3 regions of the Caldimonas hydrothermalis genome follow, and region 2 is predicted to be linked to each of the others. Evidence: predicted binding sites of a transcription regulator. Region 2 holds the regulator's gene; each other region holds the start of a gene.
The links. Region 2 encodes FNR, which switches genes on or off when oxygen is low (the NO sensors DNR and NnrR bind a similar motif). Its sites were predicted from a motif close to TTGATNNNNATCAA; they were not measured.

Region 1: AC1ECW_RS00145 (type IV pili methyl-accepting chemotaxis transducer N-terminal domain-containing protein) is a predicted target of FNR. The motif match lies at 3,886-3,899, and genes of this name have one in related genera.
Region 3: AC1ECW_RS02430 (universal stress protein) is a predicted target of FNR. The motif match lies at 3,640-3,653, and genes of this name have one in related genera.

Annotation. Positions count from the first base shown of each region.
Region 1 is NZ_JBWQXA010000001.1:31,761-38,277, reverse strand. It holds gene gudD (glucarate dehydratase) at 1-147, shown strand, start outside; gene AC1ECW_RS00170 (aldehyde dehydrogenase family protein) at 160-1,599, shown strand; gene AC1ECW_RS00165 (DUF3047 domain-containing protein) at 1,611-2,432, opposite strand; gene AC1ECW_RS00160 (tripartite tricarboxylate transporter substrate-binding protein) at 2,538-2,807, opposite strand; gene AC1ECW_RS00155 (SDR family oxidoreductase) at 2,897-3,601, shown strand; gene AC1ECW_RS00150 (hypothetical protein) at 3,672-3,824, shown strand; gene AC1ECW_RS00145 (type IV pili methyl-accepting chemotaxis transducer N-terminal domain-containing protein) at 3,934-5,817, shown strand; gene AC1ECW_RS00140 (response regulator) at 5,832-6,515, shown strand.
Region 2 is NZ_JBWQXA010000012.1:36,943-43,459, forward strand. It holds gene AC1ECW_RS14065 (cold-shock protein) at 1-110, shown strand, start outside; gene icd (NADP-dependent isocitrate dehydrogenase) at 413-1,666, opposite strand; gene AC1ECW_RS14075 (sulfite exporter TauE/SafE family protein) at 1,806-2,486, opposite strand; gene hemN (oxygen-independent coproporphyrinogen III oxidase) at 2,489-3,895, opposite strand; gene fnr (fumarate/nitrate reduction transcriptional regulator Fnr) at 4,137-4,883, shown strand; gene AC1ECW_RS14090 (hypothetical protein) at 4,900-5,142, opposite strand; gene AC1ECW_RS14095 (hypothetical protein) at 5,187-5,480, opposite strand; gene ccoG (cytochrome c oxidase accessory protein CcoG) at 5,504-6,517, opposite strand, start outside.
Region 3 is NZ_JBWQXA010000001.1:491,677-498,193, forward strand. It holds gene AC1ECW_RS02405 (alkaline phosphatase D family protein) at 1-400, shown strand, start outside; gene AC1ECW_RS02410 (hypothetical protein) at 564-770, shown strand; gene AC1ECW_RS02415 (fasciclin domain-containing protein) at 844-1,299, opposite strand; gene AC1ECW_RS02420 (fasciclin domain-containing protein) at 1,334-2,314, opposite strand; gene AC1ECW_RS02425 (TetR/AcrR family transcriptional regulator) at 2,508-3,140, shown strand; gene AC1ECW_RS02430 (universal stress protein) at 3,161-3,583, opposite strand; gene AC1ECW_RS02435 (LysR family transcriptional regulator) at 3,921-4,847, opposite strand; gene AC1ECW_RS02440 (CoA-acylating methylmalonate-semialdehyde dehydrogenase) at 4,973-6,490, shown strand; gene AC1ECW_RS02445 (LysR family transcriptional regulator) at 6,487-6,517, opposite strand, start outside.

The sequences.
Region 1 (6,517 bases), on a different contig from region 2:
GGCATCGAGCTGGACATGGCCGAGGTGGAAAAAGCACATCAGCTGTATCTGCGGCATGGCCTGGGCACCCGAGACGACTCGATCGCGATGCAGTACTTGATCCCCAACTGGGCTTTCGACCCCAAGCGGCCTTGTCTGGTCCGCTGAACGAGACACACCATGTTCAAAAACCTGATCAATGGCCAATGGGTGGAGGGGCCTGGCGCCATTCGCAACATCAACCCCTCCGACACGCGCGATGTGATCGGCGAGTACGCTCAGGCCGATGCTGCGCAGGCGCGACAGGCCATTGCCGCAGCGCATGCCGCGTTCCCGGCTTGGTCGCTGAGCACACCGCAGCAGCGCTTCGACATCCTCGATGCGGTGGGCACGGAAATCCTGGCGCGGCGCGCCGAGCTGGGCGATTTGCTGGCCCGCGAGGAGGGCAAGACCTTGCCGGAAGCCGTTGGTGAGGTGGTGCGCGCCGGCAACATCTTCAAGTACTTTGCCGGCGAGGCCTTGCGCTGCGCGGGCGAGGTGCTGCCCTCGGTGCGTCCGGGGGTGGGGGTGGAGGTGACACGCGAGCCGCTGGGTGTGGTGGGTTTGATCACGCCCTGGAACTTCCCGATCGCCATTCCGGCCTGGAAAGTGGCGCCAGCGCTGGCGTATGGCAACACGGTGGTGCTCAAGCCGGCCGAACTCGTGCCGGGCTCGGCCTGGGCGCTGGCCGACATTGTCCAACGCGCCGGGCTGCCAGCCGGCGTGTTCAACCTCGTGATGGGCCGCGGCCGCGAGGTGGGTCAAGTGCTGCTGGACGATGCGCGCGTGGCGGCGGTCAGCTTCACCGGCTCGGTGGCCACCGGGCGTCAGGTGGCACAGGCTTGCGTGGCGCGAGGTGCGAAGTTCCAACTCGAGATGGGCGGCAAAAACCCCTTCGTGGTTCTGGACGATGCCGACATGGACGTGGCCGTCAGTTGCGCCATCAACAGCGGCTTTTTCTCCACCGGTCAGCGCTGCACGGCGTCTTCGCGCGTGATCGTCACCGAGGGGATCCACGACCGTTTCGTGGCCTCAATGATCGAGCGCATGCGGTGCCTGAAGGTGGACGATGCCCGCAAGCCGGGCACCGACATCGGCCCGGTGGTCGACGAGCGCCAGCTCGCCCAGGACCTCGAATACATCGCCATCGGCCAACGAGAAGGTGCGACGCTGGCCGCAGGGGGGCAACGCATCGACTGCAACGCCGACGGCGCGCCCGGCTACTACCTCACCCCGGCGCTGTTCACGCACACCACGCCGACCATGCGCATCAATACCGAGGAGATCTTCGGCCCGGTGGTCAGCGTGATTCGCGCCAGGGATTACGAGGAGGCTTTGCACTTGGCCAATGACACGCCCTTCGGCCTGAGTGCGGGCATTGCGACCACGAGTTTGAAGCACGCCACGCATTTCAAGCGTCATGCCCAGGCGGGCATGGTGATGGTGAACCTGCCCACCGCGGGCGTGGACTATCACGTGCCCTTTGGCGGGCGCAAAGCCTCGAGCTATGGGCCGCGCGAGCAAGGCCGCTATGCCGCCGAGTTCTACACGACGGTCAAAACCGCATACACGCTGTCATAGCGCAGCGCTTCTCAAGACCGTGTGAGCGAGATGTCGCCATACCAGGCGGTGAGCGCGATGTCCAGGTCGTCGCTGTCGGTGAGCACGCCCACGCTGCGCACCGGGCCGGGGTCTTCGCCGAAAACCCGACGGAAGTCGGCCACCACATCGCGCTCGTGCAAGCGCCAGCGTCCGGCCGGCTGCGTGCCGCTGTCGACGACGAGGTAGCGGATGCGTCCACTGCGGGCGTACTGGACCACCGTTTCGCGGGGCGCCCGGCCGTCCCAGACGTACATCAGGCTGGCATAGGGCAAGCGCTGACCGGTGAAAGCCTCGACCTGCTCGTAGAAGATCAGGTCGCGCAGCGACAGCCGCCGCAGGTCTCCATCGAAGGCCAGGATCACGCGCGCGGGCGCATCGTCGATGCGTGGATCGGTCACGGTCAGGCGAGGATCCACGTCGTCGACCCTCCAGGAAAAGCGCAGCCGGCCGGCGTGCAGCGGATCGATGTCTACCGGGCAGCGCAGGCCGGTGGCCGCGCCGAGGGAGTCGGCCCGCAGCACGGTGCGGCCGTCGTGCGCTTCGGTGCCGTAACGGGTCGGGCGCTTGTCTCGGCGCAAGACGTAGGGTTCCCAGCCCCTTGGCAGCCGGCCGTCGGGTGCCGAGGCCGAGAAGGGCGCCACTTGAGCGGGCGCGGCGGCCTCATCGGGCCCTGGGCCCTTGCGTTGCGCACAGCCGACCAGCGCTGCACAGGCCAGCACCGTTCGACTGAGCCAGCGGCGCCGCCCGGGATCGGGCAGGTCGCTGTTTGCGAGGGCGTCGGCAGTCGTCTGGAGGCGAACCGGTTCTTGCATGGGCGGGATGGGACCGAGAGACTTTCGATACTCCTATCCTCGCATGAAGTGTTCATGACGGTGCCTCGGCGCGGCGGCGGGCGGGCCGCCGCATCGTGGGGGGATTCAATCGAGCTTCACTTGAGCTTTCTGCACCAGCCGGGCGTAGCGCGCCTGCTCGGTTTTGAAGAACTGCAGTGCGGCCTCGGGTGAGGTGGGGTGGATGATGTTTTCCTGGCGGGCCATCGCGGCCTTGACCTCGGGGTCGGCAAAGGCAGCCACGACGGCGGCGTGGATGCGCTGCACCTGGGCCGCTGGCAGCCCGGCCGGGGCCACCACGGCGAACCAGCCGCCCACGTCCACGTCCGGGAAGCCCTGTTCGGCAAGGGTGGGCAGCTCGGGCGGTGCGCCCGCTGCGAACCGGCGCGCTGACAGGCTCTAACATGCCAGCCCGCATGTGCATCGAAACACAGGAGTGCTTCCCCATGGACTTCAGCCAACAGACCGTCCTCGTCACCGGCGCGGCCGGCAATCTCGGCCGCGCCGTGGCCCGGGCGTTTGCACAGCGCGGCGCCCGCCTGGTGCTGCTCGATCGTGAGCCTGCGGCCCTGCAGCGGGCCTACGGGGCCGACGACGCCACCCGCCTGACGCTTGCGGCCGACCTGCTCGATCCGTCGCAGGTGGAGGCGGCCGTGCAGCAGGCCTTGCAGCGTTTCGGCCGTCTGGACGTGCTGTGCAACATCGCCGGCGGCTTCCGCATGGGGCAGGCCGTGCATGAAACCTCGGATGCGACCTGGGATTTCCTGCTCGACCTCAATGCCCGCACGGTGGTACACACGGCGCGCGCGGTGGTGCCGCACATGCTGGCCGCAAGGGCGGGCAAGGTGATCCAGGTGGCAGCGGCCAGTGCCACCCAGGGCCGCGCGCAGATGGGGGCCTACTGCGCCTCCAAGAGCGCCGTGGTGCGTCTGACCGAGGCGATGGCGATGGAACTGCGTGAGCACGGCATCAATGTCAACTGCGTGATGCCCACGATCATCGACACGCCGGAGAACCGGGCCGCGATGCCCGACGCCGACCCTTCCCGCTGGGTGGCCCCGCAGGATCTGGCCGAGGTCATCGTTTTCCTGGCCTCGCCGGCGGCACGCGCCTTGCACGGGGCCGCGCTGCCCGTCAACGGCTTGAGCTGAGCGCGCCGGCCGCAGGCGATGACCTCACAGGTCATGGGCATGCGGCGATCGCGCGGATAAGCTGGCGGCCATGACACGCAACCCTTCCTCGGCGGGTGGCGAGACAGGCCGCGCGCGCACCGACGTGGGCGCCTTGCTGCGCCACTGGCGCCAGCAGCGCCACCTGTCGCAACTGGACCTGGCCCTGGAAACCTTCTTCCCGGCCCTTCTTCCCGGCCGATGAGGCCACCGCGCGTGTGCTGCGCGAGCAGATGGCGGCCGCACCCGGCTGAGCTCTTGAGGACTTGACGCGGATCAAGCCAGGCGGCCGGCTTGCGGCCTAGAGTGGCCGCATGAGACGCCATCCGGGGACGCTGTGGGCCAAACTGGCCCTGTTGTGCACGGCCTTCTTGCTGGCCGCGCTGACCTCGATCGGCCTGACGCTGTGGATCACCTGGCAGATCGAGGGGGGGGCGGCCGCGGTCAATGAGGCCGGCCGGCTGCGCATGAAGAGCTACCAGCTCGCGCTCGAGGTCGAGCGCCGGGCCGACCCGGCCGTGATCGAGGAACGGCTGCGCCGATTCGACCAGGGCCTGGAGCTGTTGCTCACCGGCGACCCCTCCCGCCCGCTCTTCGTACCCTGGAACGAGGCCACCCGCAGCCGGTTCGACGCCGTGCGCAGCCAGTGGCGCAGCCTGCGCGAGCGCTGGCAGGGCGCTGTACCGTCGGCCGCCTCTGGCGACGTCGAACGCTTCGTGGGGGCCATCGATGATTTTGTCGGCGCCATCGAGCAGCAATTGTCCTTGTGGACGGCCATCTTGCACGCCGTGCAACTGGGCATCCTTGCACTGGCCATCGCGGTGGGGGTGGCTTTGCTGTATGCCGGCCACCTGTTCGTGATCCATCCGCTCAACCGCCTGCAGCGCGGCCTGCAGCGCGTGCAGGCGCAGGACTTTGCTGCGCGGGTCGAGGAAGGATCGAGCGAGGAGTTCGATCAGCTCGCCCGCGGCTTCAACCGCATGGCGCAGACGCTGCAGGCGCTCTATGCCAACCTGGAAGGACGGGTGGCCGAGAAGACCGCCCGGCTGGAACAGCAGCGCGAGCGCCTGGCCGCACTGTACGAGACCAGCGCGCTCTTGGCCGAGGCCGCCACGCTGGATGAGCTGGCCCAGGGGTTTGCGCGCCAGGTGCGGCGCCTGGCGCGGGCCGACGCGGTGGCCGTGCGCTGGTCCGACGAGGCCAACCAGCGCTATCTGCTGCTGGCCGGCGACGGCCTGCCCCAGTTCATGAGCGAGCACGAGCAGTGCGTGCAGACCGGCAGTTGCCACTGCGGCCAGGCCGTGGACGGCGCGAGCACCCGGGTCATTCCGATCGTCTCGTCCCGACCCTCCGGACGGGATCTGTGCGCGCAGGCTGGCTACCAGACCCTGGTGTCGGTGCCGGTGCGGCTGCAGCACCGGCTGCTGGGGGAGGTGGATCTCTTCTTCCGCAGCGACACCGCACTGGGCGAGGACGAACGATCCCTGCTCGAGGCCCTGGCGGCCCATCTGGCCGGGGCCATGGAGGGCCTGCGCGCCGAGGCGCTGGGCAAAGAGGCCGCGGTGGCCCAGGAGCGCAGCCTGCTGGCGCAGGAGTTGCATGACTCCATCGCCCAGTCGCTGGCCTTTCTGAAGATCCAGGTGCAGCTGCTGCGCGAGGCCCTGCGCCGCGCCGATCCCGACGCGGTGGAGCGGGTGCTGGGCGAGCTCGATGCCGGCGTGCGCGAGAGCTACAACGACGTGCGCGAACTGCTGCTGCACTTCCGCACCCGCGCCAGCGGCGAGGACATCGAGCCGGCGCTGCGCGCGACGCTGCAGAAGTTCGAGTTGCAAAGCGGGATGCGGGCGCACCTGTCGATGCATGGCCATGGCCTGCCGCTCGATCCGGACGTGCAGATCCAGGTCCTGCACGTGGTGCAGGAAGCCTTGTCCAATGTGCGCAAGCATGCACAGGCCCGCGAAGTCTGGGTGGACGTGCAGCAGACCCCGGTGTGGCGCTTCGAGGTGCGCGACGACGGCGTGGGCTTCGATGCCGCTGCAGCCCCCCCCGACGAAACCCATGTGGGCCTGCGCATCATGCGCGAGCGCGCGGCCCGCATCGGCGCGTCGGTGCACATCGACACCCAGCCCGGCCACGGCACCCGCGTGGTCCTGACCCTGCCCGGTCCGGCCGTGCCGGCCCAAGCGCTGGCCGCCTGAACCCACCCCTGCCCATGCCTGCTGCTCCTGCCCGCATCCGCCTGCTGGTCGTCGATGACCACACCCTGTTTCGCCGCGGCATCGTGGCCCTGTTGGGCCTGGAGCCGCGGCTGCAGGTGGTGGGCGAAGCCGGCGATGCCGGGCAGGCCCAGCGCCAAGCACGCGAACTGCAGCCCGACCTCATCCTGCTGGACAACCACCTGCCCGGGGTGAACGGTGTGGATGCGCTGGCCGGCCTGCGTGAGGTGGCACCGCGTGCGAAGGTGCTGATGCTCACCGTCAGCGAGGACGAGCAGGACCTCGCCGCGGCGCTGAAGGCCGGTGCACGCGGCTATGTGCTCAAGACCATCGACGGCCCGGACCTGGTGCGGGCCATCGAGCGCACGATGGCTGGCGACTCGGTCGTCAGCCCCGAACTGACGGCCAAGCTGGTGGCGGCCTTCCAGGCCCTGCACGCCGCCCCCGGCGCGCCCGCGCCGCCTGAACCGGCCGCGGCCGAGCCGCTGGACACCCTGTCGCCGCGCGAGCGCGAGATCCTGGGCCAGATCGCTCGGGGGGCCAGCAACAAGGAGATCGCCCGCGAACTCGGCATCGCCGAGACGACGGTCAAGATCCACGTCCAGCACATCCTGCGCAAGCTGGGCTTGAGCTCGCGTGTGCAGGCGGCCGTCTATGCCAGCGAGCGCCAGCGCGGTTGAGC
Region 2 (6,517 bases):
ACCCGCCACCGAGCCGTGGGCTGGCGCGCGAGGTTGGCGGTGACCTGCCGGCGATGGAGTCGCAGGCCCGTCCGCCCCGTCAGCGTAGCGCGTCGCACGCCACCGACTGAGCAGCCCCGACGGCCGCGCGCGGGCGCCTCGCCGTCTCGCAGGGCTTGGGTCATCTTCCCGCCGGCGGCTGACAGGGTTGGCAGGCCGGCCAGCCGGATTTCATTTTGACACCCGGGTTCCGGCGGGTCCGAGGCCCCACGGTGCCGGCCGGGCCTCGCCCAGGCCCCATCGGGCGCCCCCGTCAGTCTCAGCCCACCTCATCCCGGCCTGCATCAGCGACAAGGCCCCCGACCCGTGTGACGGGCGGAGGCCTTGGACGGCCCGCCAGGGGCCAACGCGCGGTCTGGGCCGCGGGGGCTTCTTACATGTGGTCGATCATGACCTGACCGAAGCCCGAGCAGCTCACCTGGGTGGCGCCGTCGAGCAAGCGGGCGAAGTCGTAAGTGACCTTCTTGCTCAGGATGGCTTTTTCCATCGAGCTGATGATGAGGTCGGCCGCCTCGGTCCAGCCCATGTGGCGCAGCATCATCTCGGCCGAGAGGATCTCGGACCCGGGGTTGACGTAGTCCTTGCCGGCATACTTGGGCGCGGTGCCATGGGTGGCCTCGAACATGGCCACCGAGTCGGACAGGTTGGCGCCCGGGGCAATGCCGATACCGCCCACCTGCGCGGCCAGCGCATCGGAGATGTAGTCGCCGTTGAGGTTCAACGTGGCGATCACCGAGTACTCGGCCGGACGCAGCAGGATCTGCTGCAAGAAGGCGTCGGCGATGGCGTCCTTGATGACGATGTCCTTGCCCGTCTTCGGGTTCTTGAACTTGCACCACGGGCCGCCATCGATCGGTTCGGCGCCGAACTCCTTCTGGGCCAGGGCGTAGCCCCAGTCGCGGAAGCTGCCCTCAGTGAACTTCATGATGTTGCCCTTGTGAACCAGGGTCACCGAGGGCTTGTCGTTGTCGATGGCGTACTGGATCGCCTTGCGGACCAGGCGCTCGGTGCCTTCGCGCGACACAGGCTTGATGCCGATGCCCGAGGTCTCGGGGAAGCGGATCTTCTTGACGCCCATCTCCTTTTGCAAGAAGGCGATCACTTTCTTGGCCTGCTCGGACTCGGCCGCCCATTCGATGCCGGCATAGATGTCCTCGGAGTTCTCGCGGAAGATCACCATGTCGGTTTTTTCGGGCTCCTTCAACGGCGAGGGCACCCCCTTGAAGTAGCGCACCGGGCGCAGGCAGACGTACAGGTCGAGCTCCTGGCGCAGCGCCACGTTGAGCGAACGGATGCCGCCGCCCACCGGGGTGGTCAGCGGGCCCTTGATCGAAACGACATAGTCCTTCAGGACCTGCAGGGTCTCCTCGGGCAGCCAGACGTCAGGCCCGTAGACCTTGGTGGACTTTTCGCCGGCGTAGATTTCCATCCAGTGGATCTTGCGCTTGCCGCCGTAGGCCTTGGCCACCGCCGCATCCACCACCTTGATCATCACGGGCGTGATATCGAAGCCGGTGCCATCGCCCTCGATGTAGGGAATGATGGGGTTGTCGGGCACGTTGAGCGAGAAGTCCTTGTTGACGGTGATCTTCTGCCCGCCCTCGGGCACCTTGATGTGCTGGTACATGTCGCAAGCTCCGCGCAAAACCGAATGGAAAACTCGGGGTGAGGGTGTGTTTTAGACGTTCGATTCTAAGCCAGCGCGTGCCTGGCCGACGGGGTGCGCCACCGGGCCGGCGCGGTGTCCAGGCGCCATTCGCACAGACTCATCGGCACACCGGTGCGCCAAAGCTCATCCACAGGCCATGCCCCAGCGCCCAGGCCGAGGTGGCGGCCAGGATCGCGCCGGCGGCACGCACCGCCCAGGTTCCCCGGACCGCCAAGGCTTGTCCGCGCAGGCGCTGCCAGGCCAGCGCCACGGCCTGCAGGCCCAACGCGGAACCCAGCGCGAAGGCCAGCATCACCGCGGCCCCTTCGGCCACGGAGGACCCAAGGGCCGCCACCATCAGGGCCGAGTACAGCAAGCCGCAGGGCAGCAGCACCCACAGCAGGCCGGCAGCCAGCGGAACGGCTGCGCCGTGCGCGAGCCACCCTCCCAGGCTGGCGTGGCGCAGGCGCTGCCAGACGCGATGGGCCAGAGCGTCGAGCCAATACGGCTGACGGCCCCGCCACAGCAGGGCCAGCCCCAGCGTGATCACCGCCACATGGAACATGGCCCAGAAGGGCTTGAGCACGCTGACCTGCGCAGCCCCCCACTGCAAGGCCTGCACCGCGCCGGCCGCCAGCGCGCCAGCCGCGCCATAGCCCAGCAGGCGCCCGGCCTGGAACGCCCACAGACGCGCTCCGGTGCGACCGATGGCCAGCGTGGCGGCACCGCACATCGCCGTGCAGTGCACGCTGCCGGCCAGGCCCATCAGCCAGGCGCTGAACAGCAAGGCGGAGTTCATCCTCAAATGATGCGTGAAAAGCGCTCGCGGCTGCGTTCGGCCTGCAGGTATTTGTCAAAGACCATCGCAATGCCGCGCACGACGTACCACCCGGCCGGTGACACGTGGAGGCCGTCGGCTTCGATGCGCAACAGCCCCTGTTCGGCCATCGGCTCGAGCTGGGCCAGCTCGGCGGCGAAATAGCGGCGGAAGTCGATCAGGTAGGACAGCTCGATCGACTCGAAGGCGACGTGGCCCTGGCACATCAGCGCCATGATGACCGCCCGGCGTACGAGGTCGTCGCGGGTGAGTGCCAGGCCGCGCGCCACCGGAAACTGGCCCTGGCGCAGGGCATCGTAGTACTCGGGCAGGGTTTTCGCATTCTGGCTGTAGTGGCTGCCCAGCCGGCCGATCGCCGACACGCCCAGGGCGATCAGGTCGGAATCGGGCTGGGTGCTGTAGCCCTGGAAATTGCGGTGCAGCCGGCCCTGGCGTTTGGCCACGGCGAGTGCATCGGTGTGCAGGGCAAAGTGATCCATGCCGATGTAGTCGTAGCCGGCCCGGGCAAAGCTCGCGATGGCCGCAGACAGCATGGCCAGCTTGTCCGCCGCACCGGGCAGCTCCGCGGCCTGGATGCGCCGCTGCGGCTTGAAGCGCGCCGGCAGGTGGGCATAGCCGTACAGTGCGATGCGGTCGGGGCGCAATTGGCCGATGAGCTCCAGCGTGCGGGCAAAGGAGGCCGCGGTCTGACGAGGCAGCCCGTAGATCAGGTCGGCGTTGACCGATTCGATGCCGAGCTCGCGCGCGCGCTCGATCAGCCCGGCGACGCTGTCGAAGGCCTGCACGCGATGCACCGCCTTCTGTACCTCGGGATCGAAATCCTGGACGCCCAGGCTGATGCGGTTGAAGCCGAGGGATACCAGGCGGGACAGCCGCTCAGGCGAGACGGTGCGGGGATCGACCTCGATGCTGTACTCTCCGCCGGGTACCAGCCGGAAGGCCGAGCGCAGGCTCTGCATCAGCCTTGCCAGCTCCTCGTCGCTGAGAAAGGTGGGCGTGCCCCCACCGAGGTGAAGCTGGCTGACCGGCTGCTCACGACCCAGGGCGTCGACATACAGCCCGATCTCGCGCTCCAGGGCATCGAGGTATTCGGCCGCCCGCTCGTGATGGCGGGTGATGATCTTGTTGCAGGCGCAGTAGTAGCACACCGACTCGCAAAACGGAATGTGCACGTACAAAGACAACGCCGCCCGCCGCCCGCCCAGGGGGCCCACCCCACCCGCCCGTTGGGCCAGGGCCTGCTCGAGCTGGGCCGGCCCGAAGGCTTCGACGAAGCGGTCGGCCGTGGGGTAGGAGGTGTAACGGGGCCCGGGAACGTCGAAACGTTGCAAGACGTCGGGGGAGATCGGCAGGGCGGGGTCGGGCGTCATGGCGGCACTGTGCCAGAGCCATCGGCGCGGGACTTGATCTTGCTCAAGTCCCTGCCGGGGGGGCTCCTGAACAATCGGTTGCATTGCCTGAGGAGCATCAATCATGTCGCTCGACACGACCCCCGACACCGGCCTGGCGCCCTTCTGGGCCCCCTCGGCCTGCGCCACCGCCCGGACTTCGCGACCTGCCGGCGGGAACATCCGGTCCCGAAGCGTGTCTGGGGACGCCCAGGGGTCCATAATGAACGTCAAGGAGAGGCCGACGCGCATGATCAAACTCGAAACCCTCAAGGTCGCCTGCTCGAGCTGCAATTTGCGCGAGCTGTGTCTGCCGGTGGGCCTGTCACGCCCCAACCTCGAGAAGCTGGATCACATGGTGGCCTCGCGCCGCAGCGTCAAGCGCGGCGAGGCTCTGTTCCATGCCGGCGACCCATTCCAGTCGCTGTATGCCGTGCGTACGGGCTTCTTCAAGACACGGGTGTCCTCGGAGGACGGGCGCGACCAGGTCACGGGCTTCCAGATGGCCGGGGAGCTGCTGGGGCTGGATGCCATCAGCCAGGACCGGCACACCTGCGACGCGGTGGCGCTGGAGGATTCGCAGGTCTGCGTGATCCCCTACCAGCAGCTCGAACATCTCTCACGTGAGTTCACGGAGTTGCAGAGTTCGTTCCACAAGATCATGAGCCGTGAGATCGTGCGCGACCATGGCGTGATGCTGCTGCTGGGCAGCATGCGCGCTGAGGAGCGGCTGGCGGCCTTCCTGCTCAACCTCACGCAGCGCCTGCAGGCGCGAGGCTTTTCACCCTCCTCGCTGATTCTGCGCATGACCCGCGAGGAGATCGGCAGTTACCTGGGCCTGAAGCTGGAGACGGTCAGCCGCACCTTCTCGAAGTTTCAGGAAGACGGCCTGCTGGAGGTCAAGCAGCGCCAGATCCGCATCCTGGACGAGGACGGTTTGCGCCGCCTCATCAACCACAGCACCTGCTGAGCCGCGCGCGCCGGGTTCAGGCGCCCTCGCGCCCTCGCTCCGGCGGGCGGGCCAGCATCTGCATCATCGCGCCGGCCACAATGAAGGCTGCCCAGAAGAAAAAGAAGGCCAGCGAATAGACCGCCGAGGCCGAGAGGTCGACCGGGGCGCCGCCGAACCAGTGCAGGTCCTGCGGATCGACCATCGCGAACACCACCATCTCGACGACGCCGGCCATCAGGAAGGCTGGCCAGAGGATGCTCATCCAGGACAGTTTCATCGCCCGCTCGCCTTGCCGGGGGAAAGAGTGCGCCACCGGCCGTCTCATTCGCCTCGGCCCGGCAGGGCCGAGACGGGCGTGGCGGTGTGGTTGCGTGCCTGGTGCGCGGGCATCAGCCTGAGGTCGCCCTGCCCGCCAGTGCCAGCGCCGGAAGCCGCGGTCGCGGCGGGCCCGCGCTGCAGCACCGGGTCGGGGTGCCCGATGGCCAGGATGATCGTGACGACACAGGCGGCTACGACGGCCAGCGGCCCGCCAACCACCAGCCACATCGTCGGTTCACGCCACCACGGCGCAGCCGGCGGCCGGGGGTCGGGATGCTTGGCAAGTGGTCGGCGCATGGGATTCTCCTCGGGTGGGCCACTCAACGCGGCACCAGGAACGTGGATCGCTCATTCACGCTGCGCTCGGGCTCGTCGCCCTGGGCCAGGCGATCGATGCGGAACTCGATCGGACTGGAGCGGCCGCGCAGCGGCTCGGCATGGTGCGGCGGCAACTGGACGCGCACGGCCAGCCAGCGCGCGGCCGCACTGTCCACCTCGATTTGCGGTTCGGAGACCACGCGCAGGCCTTCCAGGCCGGACACGCTGACCCGGTATCGCTGAGGCTGCTCGAGCGCGTTCATGATCTGCAGACGATAGACGTTTTCGATGTAGCCGTCCTCGACGATGCGCGCCAGCGCCCCGCGATCGCGGATCACGTCCACCTTGAAGGGGCTGCGCAGCACCAGGCTGCCGACGAAGGCGGCGCTGATGAGTGCGAGGATGGCGGTGTAGACGAGCACCCGCGGGCGCAGCACCCGCCTGAACATCTGGGCCCGCGTCCAGCCTTGGGCCATGCCGTTCTGGGTGGAGTAGCGGATCAGCCCACGCGGGTAGTTCATCTTGTCCATCACGCCGTTGCATACATCGATGCAGGCAGCGCAGCCGATGCACTCGTACTGCAGGCCCTTGCGGATGTCGATGCCGGTGGGGCAGACTTGAACGCACAGGGTGCAGTCGATGCAGTGGCCCAGTCCGAGCTGCTTCGGATCGGCCTTGCGGGGGCGCGAGCCACGCGGTTCGCCTCGGGCCTCATCGTAGGTGATGATCATGGTGTCCCGGTCGAACATCGCACTCTGGAAGCGCGCGTAGGGACACATGTACTTGCACACCTGCTCGCGCAGGTAGCCGGCATTGCCGTAGGTGGCCAAGCCGTAGAAAAGGATCCAGAACCATTCCCAGGGCCCCAGGCCCAGGCTGAGGACCGACGCGCCGAGCTCCCGGATCGGCGTGAAGTAGCCGACGAAGGTGAAGCCGGTCCACAGGCCGATGGCGATCCACACGGCCTGCTTGGCGGTCTTGCGCCAGAGCTTTTCGAGGGTCCATGGGCCCTGGTC
Region 3 (6,517 bases), on a different contig from region 2:
GTCGGGCCTGGCCGAGGCGCAGGTGCGCAACGTCGTGGCCCTGGGCGGCGACGTGCATCGCCATGTCGCGGCGGACCTGCGCGTGATCCCCAACGACCCCCGGTCGCCCGTGGTGGCCAGCGAGTTCGTCACCAGCTCGATCACCACCCGCGGCCTGCCCGACTATGCCCAGGGTCTGGTGCGCTCGAGCAACCCGGATCTGCGGCATGCGCGCTCCGACGAGCGCGGCTACGTGCTGCTGAGCCTGGATGCGCACCGCTCGCGCGCCGAGTTCCGCGCCACGCGCTTCCCGGTGCACGCCGACGCCCGGCTGGGCACGCAGGCGGTTTATGTCGTGGAGTCGGGTCATGCTGGCGTGCAGCCCGAGCATGCGGGCGAGCCCGGCCCCTGGGGGTCATGACGAGCCAGCGCGAGCCCCCTCGGCTGAGGGCCCGGGCTGTTCAAATGTCGCCACATCCCCCTCCAATTCGGGATATCGCGGGCTTCAGCCCCGGCGCACACTGCCGAAACATGAGATGAGACAAGGCACCGCCCGTTGGCCGTGCCCGCAAGGAAGGTGCACCATGGCCCGCTTCTCGCTGCCCCCGTGGAACCGCGCTCCCGCCCCGCAGGAGCCGGTCTATGAACCCGACCCCGCCGACCTGGGCACCGAGCTCGGGCTGGAGGTCTGCCTGGGCGGCACCGTGCCCGCCCCGGCCCACCATGGCCGCAGCGACGAGGACCCGCTGGGGCGTCGCGTCGAAGATCTGTTCAGCCACTACGGCGTCTGACACACCCCGGGCCCGCCCTCGGCGGGCCCCCAGCCGGGGCGGGGTGTGCCCGCCCCAGGAGATGCCCGTCGGTTCACTGGGGCATCACCACCGTGTCGATCACATGGATCACCCCATTGCTCGCGGTCACGTCCGTGGCCGTCACGCGGGCATTGTTCACCGTCACACCGCCGGTCGTACCGAGAGTCAGTTCCTGGCCCTGCACGGTCTTGACCTTGCCGGCCTTGACGTCCGCGGCCATGACTCTGCCGGGCACGACGTGGTAGGTCAGCACCGCGGTCAGCTTGGCCTTGTCGGCCAGCAGCGCATCGAGCTGGGCTTTGGGGATCTTCGCGAAGGCCTCGTCGGTGGGGGCGAACACCGTGAACGGCCCCGGGCCCTTGAGCGTCTCGACCAGGCCAGCGGCCTGCACGGCGGCCACCAGGGTCTTGAACGAGCCGGCCGCAATCGCGGTGTCGACGATGTCCTTGGCCCAGGCCGAGGCGCTCAGACCCAAGCCCAGGGCGGTGGCGATCAGCAGCTTCTTCATGGCAATACTCCTTGGAGGGATGAGGGTTGGAGATTCAGGGCGCCACCGGCGGCAGCAGCACGCGGTCGATGACATGGATCACCCCGTTGCTCGCCACCACGTCGGTGGCCACGAGGTTGGCGGTGCGCGAGCGGCCGTCGGTGATGAGAAGGTCGGTGCCCACGCGGAAGGTGTCGCCCTGGAGCGTCACCACATCGGCCGGCCCGCTGCTCACGAGGGCCGCCACCTCGGCCGCGCGCACCTCGTCGCCCACCACGTGATAGGTCAGGATGGCCGCCAGATCGGGCGAGGCCAGCAGCTCGTCCTTCGTGAGGTCGAGTTCGTCGAGGGCCGCCGTGAAGGCATCGTTCGTGGGAGCGAACACCGTGAAGGGCCCGGCGCCCGACAGCGTGTCCACCAGGCCGGCTTCCACCACGGCTTCCACCAGCACCGAGAAAGCCGGGTTGAGCTGGGCCATCTGCACGAGGTTCAGCACGCCGGGGGGCACCAACACCTTGTCGATGACGTGCACCACACCATTGCGGGCGTCGAGGTCGGCGGTGGTGACGGTGGCCGTGGTCCCGAGTTCGTCGGTGAGCCTCACGCCGCCGGTGAGGCTCAGGTCCAGCGCGGCGGGACTGCCTTCGAAGGTGTAGAGCGTGTTCAAAGAGCCGGCCGTCAGGGCGGTGGACGGGTTGTCCCCGGCCACCACGTGGTAGGTGAGGATCTTCACCAGGGCATCGGCCGGCAGGGCGTTCACCAGCGCCGCACCGTCGGCCAGGCCGATGGCGCGGGCCGCCGCGTCGAAGGCCGCATTGGTGGGCGCAAAGACGGTGAGCTGGGTGTCGCCCGAGAGTGTGCCCACCAAGTCGGCCTTGACCACCGCGGCCACCAGGGTGCTGAAATTCGCATCGCTCTGGGCGACCTCGACAATGCTGGGCGCCGCCGTGGTGTCCTCGTCATCGTCACCGCCTCCGCAGGCGGCAAGGAAGGCGACCGACGCGGCCGCCACCAGGTACTTGAGCCATCGAGTCATGGGGTTCTCCTGAAAGGAATCCAGAAACGCCCCTCCCGCCGGGTCCGAAGTCATCGGGCACACGCTTCGGTCGCCGAGCAGGAAATATAACTCGTCAGTTCATAATTTCAACTTCTTAGTTTGTCATACGACCGATCAGTTAAAGTTTGACGATCGGGTATGTCTCGTCGCCGGGAGGTCTACAATGCAGCCTATGGCCCGCATGTCGTTCAAGGAACAGGTGCTTCGCGCTCGCGAGGACGCCATCGTCTCGTCGGTCAACCGTCTGCTGGCGGAAAAGGGCTTCGAGGTGATGACGGTGGACGAGGTCGCCGCCGATGTGGGCATCGCCAAGGCGAGCCTGTACAAGCACTTCACCTCCAAGGAAGAACTGGCGGCCGCGGCGATGATCCGCGTGCTGCAACGGGCGCTGGACTTCACCGCGCCGCTGGATGCGGACGCGGGGCTTGCGCCCATCGACAAGCTGCGCGCCACCGCCCGCTGGACGATGGAGGTGCAACTGGCCGGCGAGATGCCTTCGCTGCCCTCGCAGAACTCCAGCCTGCGCCAAGCCCTGATCGCCCACCGTGGCTACATGGACCGGCTGATCGCGCTGAGCGACCGGCTGGGGGCCTGGATCGTCGCGGCGCAGGCCGATGGCCAGATCAACCCGGCCCTGCCGCCCGAGGTGGTGCTCTACACCCTGTTTGCGCGTGCCTGCGATCCGGTGCTGGGCTTCCTGAAGGCCGGCGGCCAGCACAGCGACGCGCAAATCATCGACTACCTGCTGTCGACCTGCTTCGACGGTCTGCGCGGACCGGCGCCGGCCAACGCCGCGGAGCACTGAACCCGGCCGGGCGCTGGGCCTCAGCGCACCAGCATCACCGGCGTCTTGCAATGGGCGATCACGTAGGTCGCCACCGAGCCCATCACGAGGTTGCCCAGCGTGCCGTGGCCGTGCGAGCCCATGACCACCAGGTCGAACTTGCCAGCGCCCGCCATCTTGGCGATGACCTCACCGGGATGGCCGACCTTGTGCAGGGTCTTGGCCTTCAGGCCCTGCTTGTCGAAGAAGGTGCGCACCGGCTTGAGCACCTTCTCGGCCTCGTCGGCGTAGTACTCGGCCAGCGTCTCCTTGTCGATCACCGCTGCCGCGCGCGGGGGCACGGCCGGCACGGCGGTCAGCACGGTGTAATCGTGCCCGCCGCCGAACAGTTCGTCGTGCGCAGCCAGATAGCCCAGCATGCGCTTGGTGTAGGCACTGCCGTCGACGGCAACGAGGATCTTCATCGAAACGCTCCTGAGAGGGAATGTTGCAAGCTTCTCATCACCGCGACGGGGCGGACTTGATGGGCATCAAGATCATACGCAGCTTGCCGTTGCCCCCCTGCTTCCCCCTTCTGAGGGATGGGGGCCTCACGACAGAGGCGGTACAGTGGCTGGGTGCTGTCACACGGGGCTGACACCAAGAAGTCGCCGCCGCCGCACAGGCGCCCTCGAGGTGTCGCACGGCGGGCCAGTATCACAGTCTCCCAACGACGTCCTTCACAGGACTTCCTCGCCCACCCTCGCGGTGGGCGTTTTTTTCGCCAAGCTCCGCCCGGGCCGCGGCCGGCCTTGGCGATGGTCAAGGCGCAAAGCCTGCGGCCAGGGTGTCGCGCAGGTAGGCCACCAGGGCCTGCACGGCGCGCGGCACCACCGGGCTGTAAGGACGGATCGCATAGAGCCGCTCGCCAAAGGCCCCCACCGGCCGCCAGCGCGGCAGCACGGCCACGAGGCGGCCACCGCGCAGCGCAGCCTGGGCGCTGAAGTCGGGCAGCACCGCCAGGCCCAACCCGCCCAGCACCGCCTCGCGCAGCACCTCGCTGTTGTTGGCCGCGAAGGCCCCCCGCACCGGCACAGTCACGCGCTGGCCGTCGGCCGATTCGAACGACCAGGTGGTCGTCTCGCCCGGGCGGGGATAGGCCAGGCAGTCGTGCGCGACCAGGTCCTGCGGATGAGCGGGTGTGCCGCGCCGGCGCAGGTAGGCCCGGCTGGCCACCAGCCAGGAGCGTGTCTCGCACAGGGTCCAGGCCACATGGGTGTCGGGGGGAGCGGCGGTGTGGCGCACCGCCAGGTCGAAGCCTTCCTGAGCCAGCGAGACCAGGCGGTCGGAGAGGTCCATCTCGATGCGCACCTGCGGATGGCGGCGCAGGAACTCGGGCAGCCGCGGCACGATCTGCTGGCGCCCCAGCGCCACCGGCGCACTCAGGCGCACCAGGCCGCGCGGGGCACCGGCCAGGTCGCGCACGTTGGCAAAGCCGCGCTCGATCTGCGCATAGGCCTCGCGCGTGGCATCCACGAGCTGCTGGCCCGCCTCGGTCAGGCGCACCGAGCGCGTGGTGCGCTGCACCAGCGGCACGCCGGCGGCCCGCTCGAGTTCGGCAATGCGCTGGCTCATCGCCGCCTTGGAGATGCCCAGGCGGCGCGCAGCCGCGGTGTAGCTGCCCTGCTCGGCCAGTTCGCCCAGGGCATGGACATGGCCCCACAGGGCCTCGATGCGCTCGCCCAGCATGATTGATCTCACGGTGTTGGTGGTGATTGTTCATGCTAATGAACAATGTGGTCAGCCGCCAGCGCTTGGAAGGCCCGCAGTGGCGGCCTAGACTGGGTGCATCGCCGACCCTTCAGGAGAACGACATGGGCGCCCCCGACCTGCAACTTTCCACCACCGTGGCCCACTGGATCGCCGGCCGTCTCACGCCCGGCACGAGCGGCCGCACCCAGAGCGTCTACCACCCGGCCTCGGGCACGGTGGCGCGCGAGGTGGTGCTGGCCGGCCCCGAGGACGTGAACGCCGCGGTGGCCGCAGCGCAGGCGGCCTTCCCCGGCTGGGCGGCCACCCCGCCGATCCGCCGTGCGCGCGTGCTGTTCAAGTTCCTCGAACTGCTCAACCAGCACCGCGACACGCTGGCCGCGATGATCACCGCCGAGCACGGCAAGGTGTTCACCGACGCGCAGGGCGAGGTCACGCGCGGCATCGAGATCGTCGAATTCGCCTGCGGCATCCCGCAACTGCTCAAGGGCGATTACACCGAGCAGGTGTCCACCGGCATCGACAACTGGACCATGCGCCAGCCCCTGGGCGTGGTGGCGGGCATCACGCCGTTCAACTTCCCCTGCATGGTGCCGTGCTGGATGTTCCCGGTGGCGATCGCCTGCGGCAACAGCTTCGTGCTCAAGCCCAGCGAGCGCGACCCCTCGCCCTCGCTCTTCATGGCCGAACTGCTCCGGCAGGCCGGTCTGCCCGACGGCGTGTTCAACGTGGTGCAAGGCGACAAGGTGGCGGTCGATGCGCTGCTGGCGCATCCGGACGTGAAGGCACTGAGCTTCGTGGGCTCCACGCCCATTGCGCAGTACATCTACGAGACATGCGCCCGCCACGGCAAGCGCGTGCAGGCGCTGGGCGGCGCCAAGAACCACATGGTGGTGATGCCCGACGCGGACCTCGACCAGGCGGTGGACGCCCTGATCGGCGCGGCTTACGGCTCGGCGGGCGAGCGCTGCATGGCGATTTCGGTGGCGGTGCTGGTCGGCGAGGTGGGCGACCGGATCGTGCCCCGGCTGGCCGAGCGCACGAAGCAACTCAAGATCAAGAACGGCATGGAGCTCGATGCCGAGATGGGCCCCATCGTCACGAAGCAGGCGCTCGAGCGCATCGAGGGTTACATCGCCCACGGCGTGCGCGAGGGCGCGCAGCTCGTGGTGGATGGCCGCGGCTACACGGTGAGTGGCCACGAAAACGGCTTCTGGCTGGGCGGCACGCTGTTCGACCGGGTGACCCCGCAGATGAAGATCTACCGCGAGGAGATCTTCGGCCCGGTGCTGTGCTGCGTGCGCGTGAAGGACTTCGCGCAGGCGGTGGCCCTGGTCAATGCCCATGAATACGGCAACGGTGTGGCCTGCTTCACCCGCGATGGCCATGTCGCCCGCGAGTTCGCCCAACGCATCGAGGTGGGCATGGTGGGCATCAACGTGCCGATCCCCGTGCCGATGGCCTGGCATGGCTTCGGGGGCTGGAAGCGCTCGCTCTTTGGCGACATGCATGCGTACGGCGAGGAGGGCGTGCGCTTCTACACCCGGCAGAAGTCGGTGATGCAGCGCTGGCCCGAGAGCACGCCCAAGGGGGCCGAATTCGTGATGCCCACGGCACGCTAAACCCGCCGGCTGGGCCTCGTGCACCTT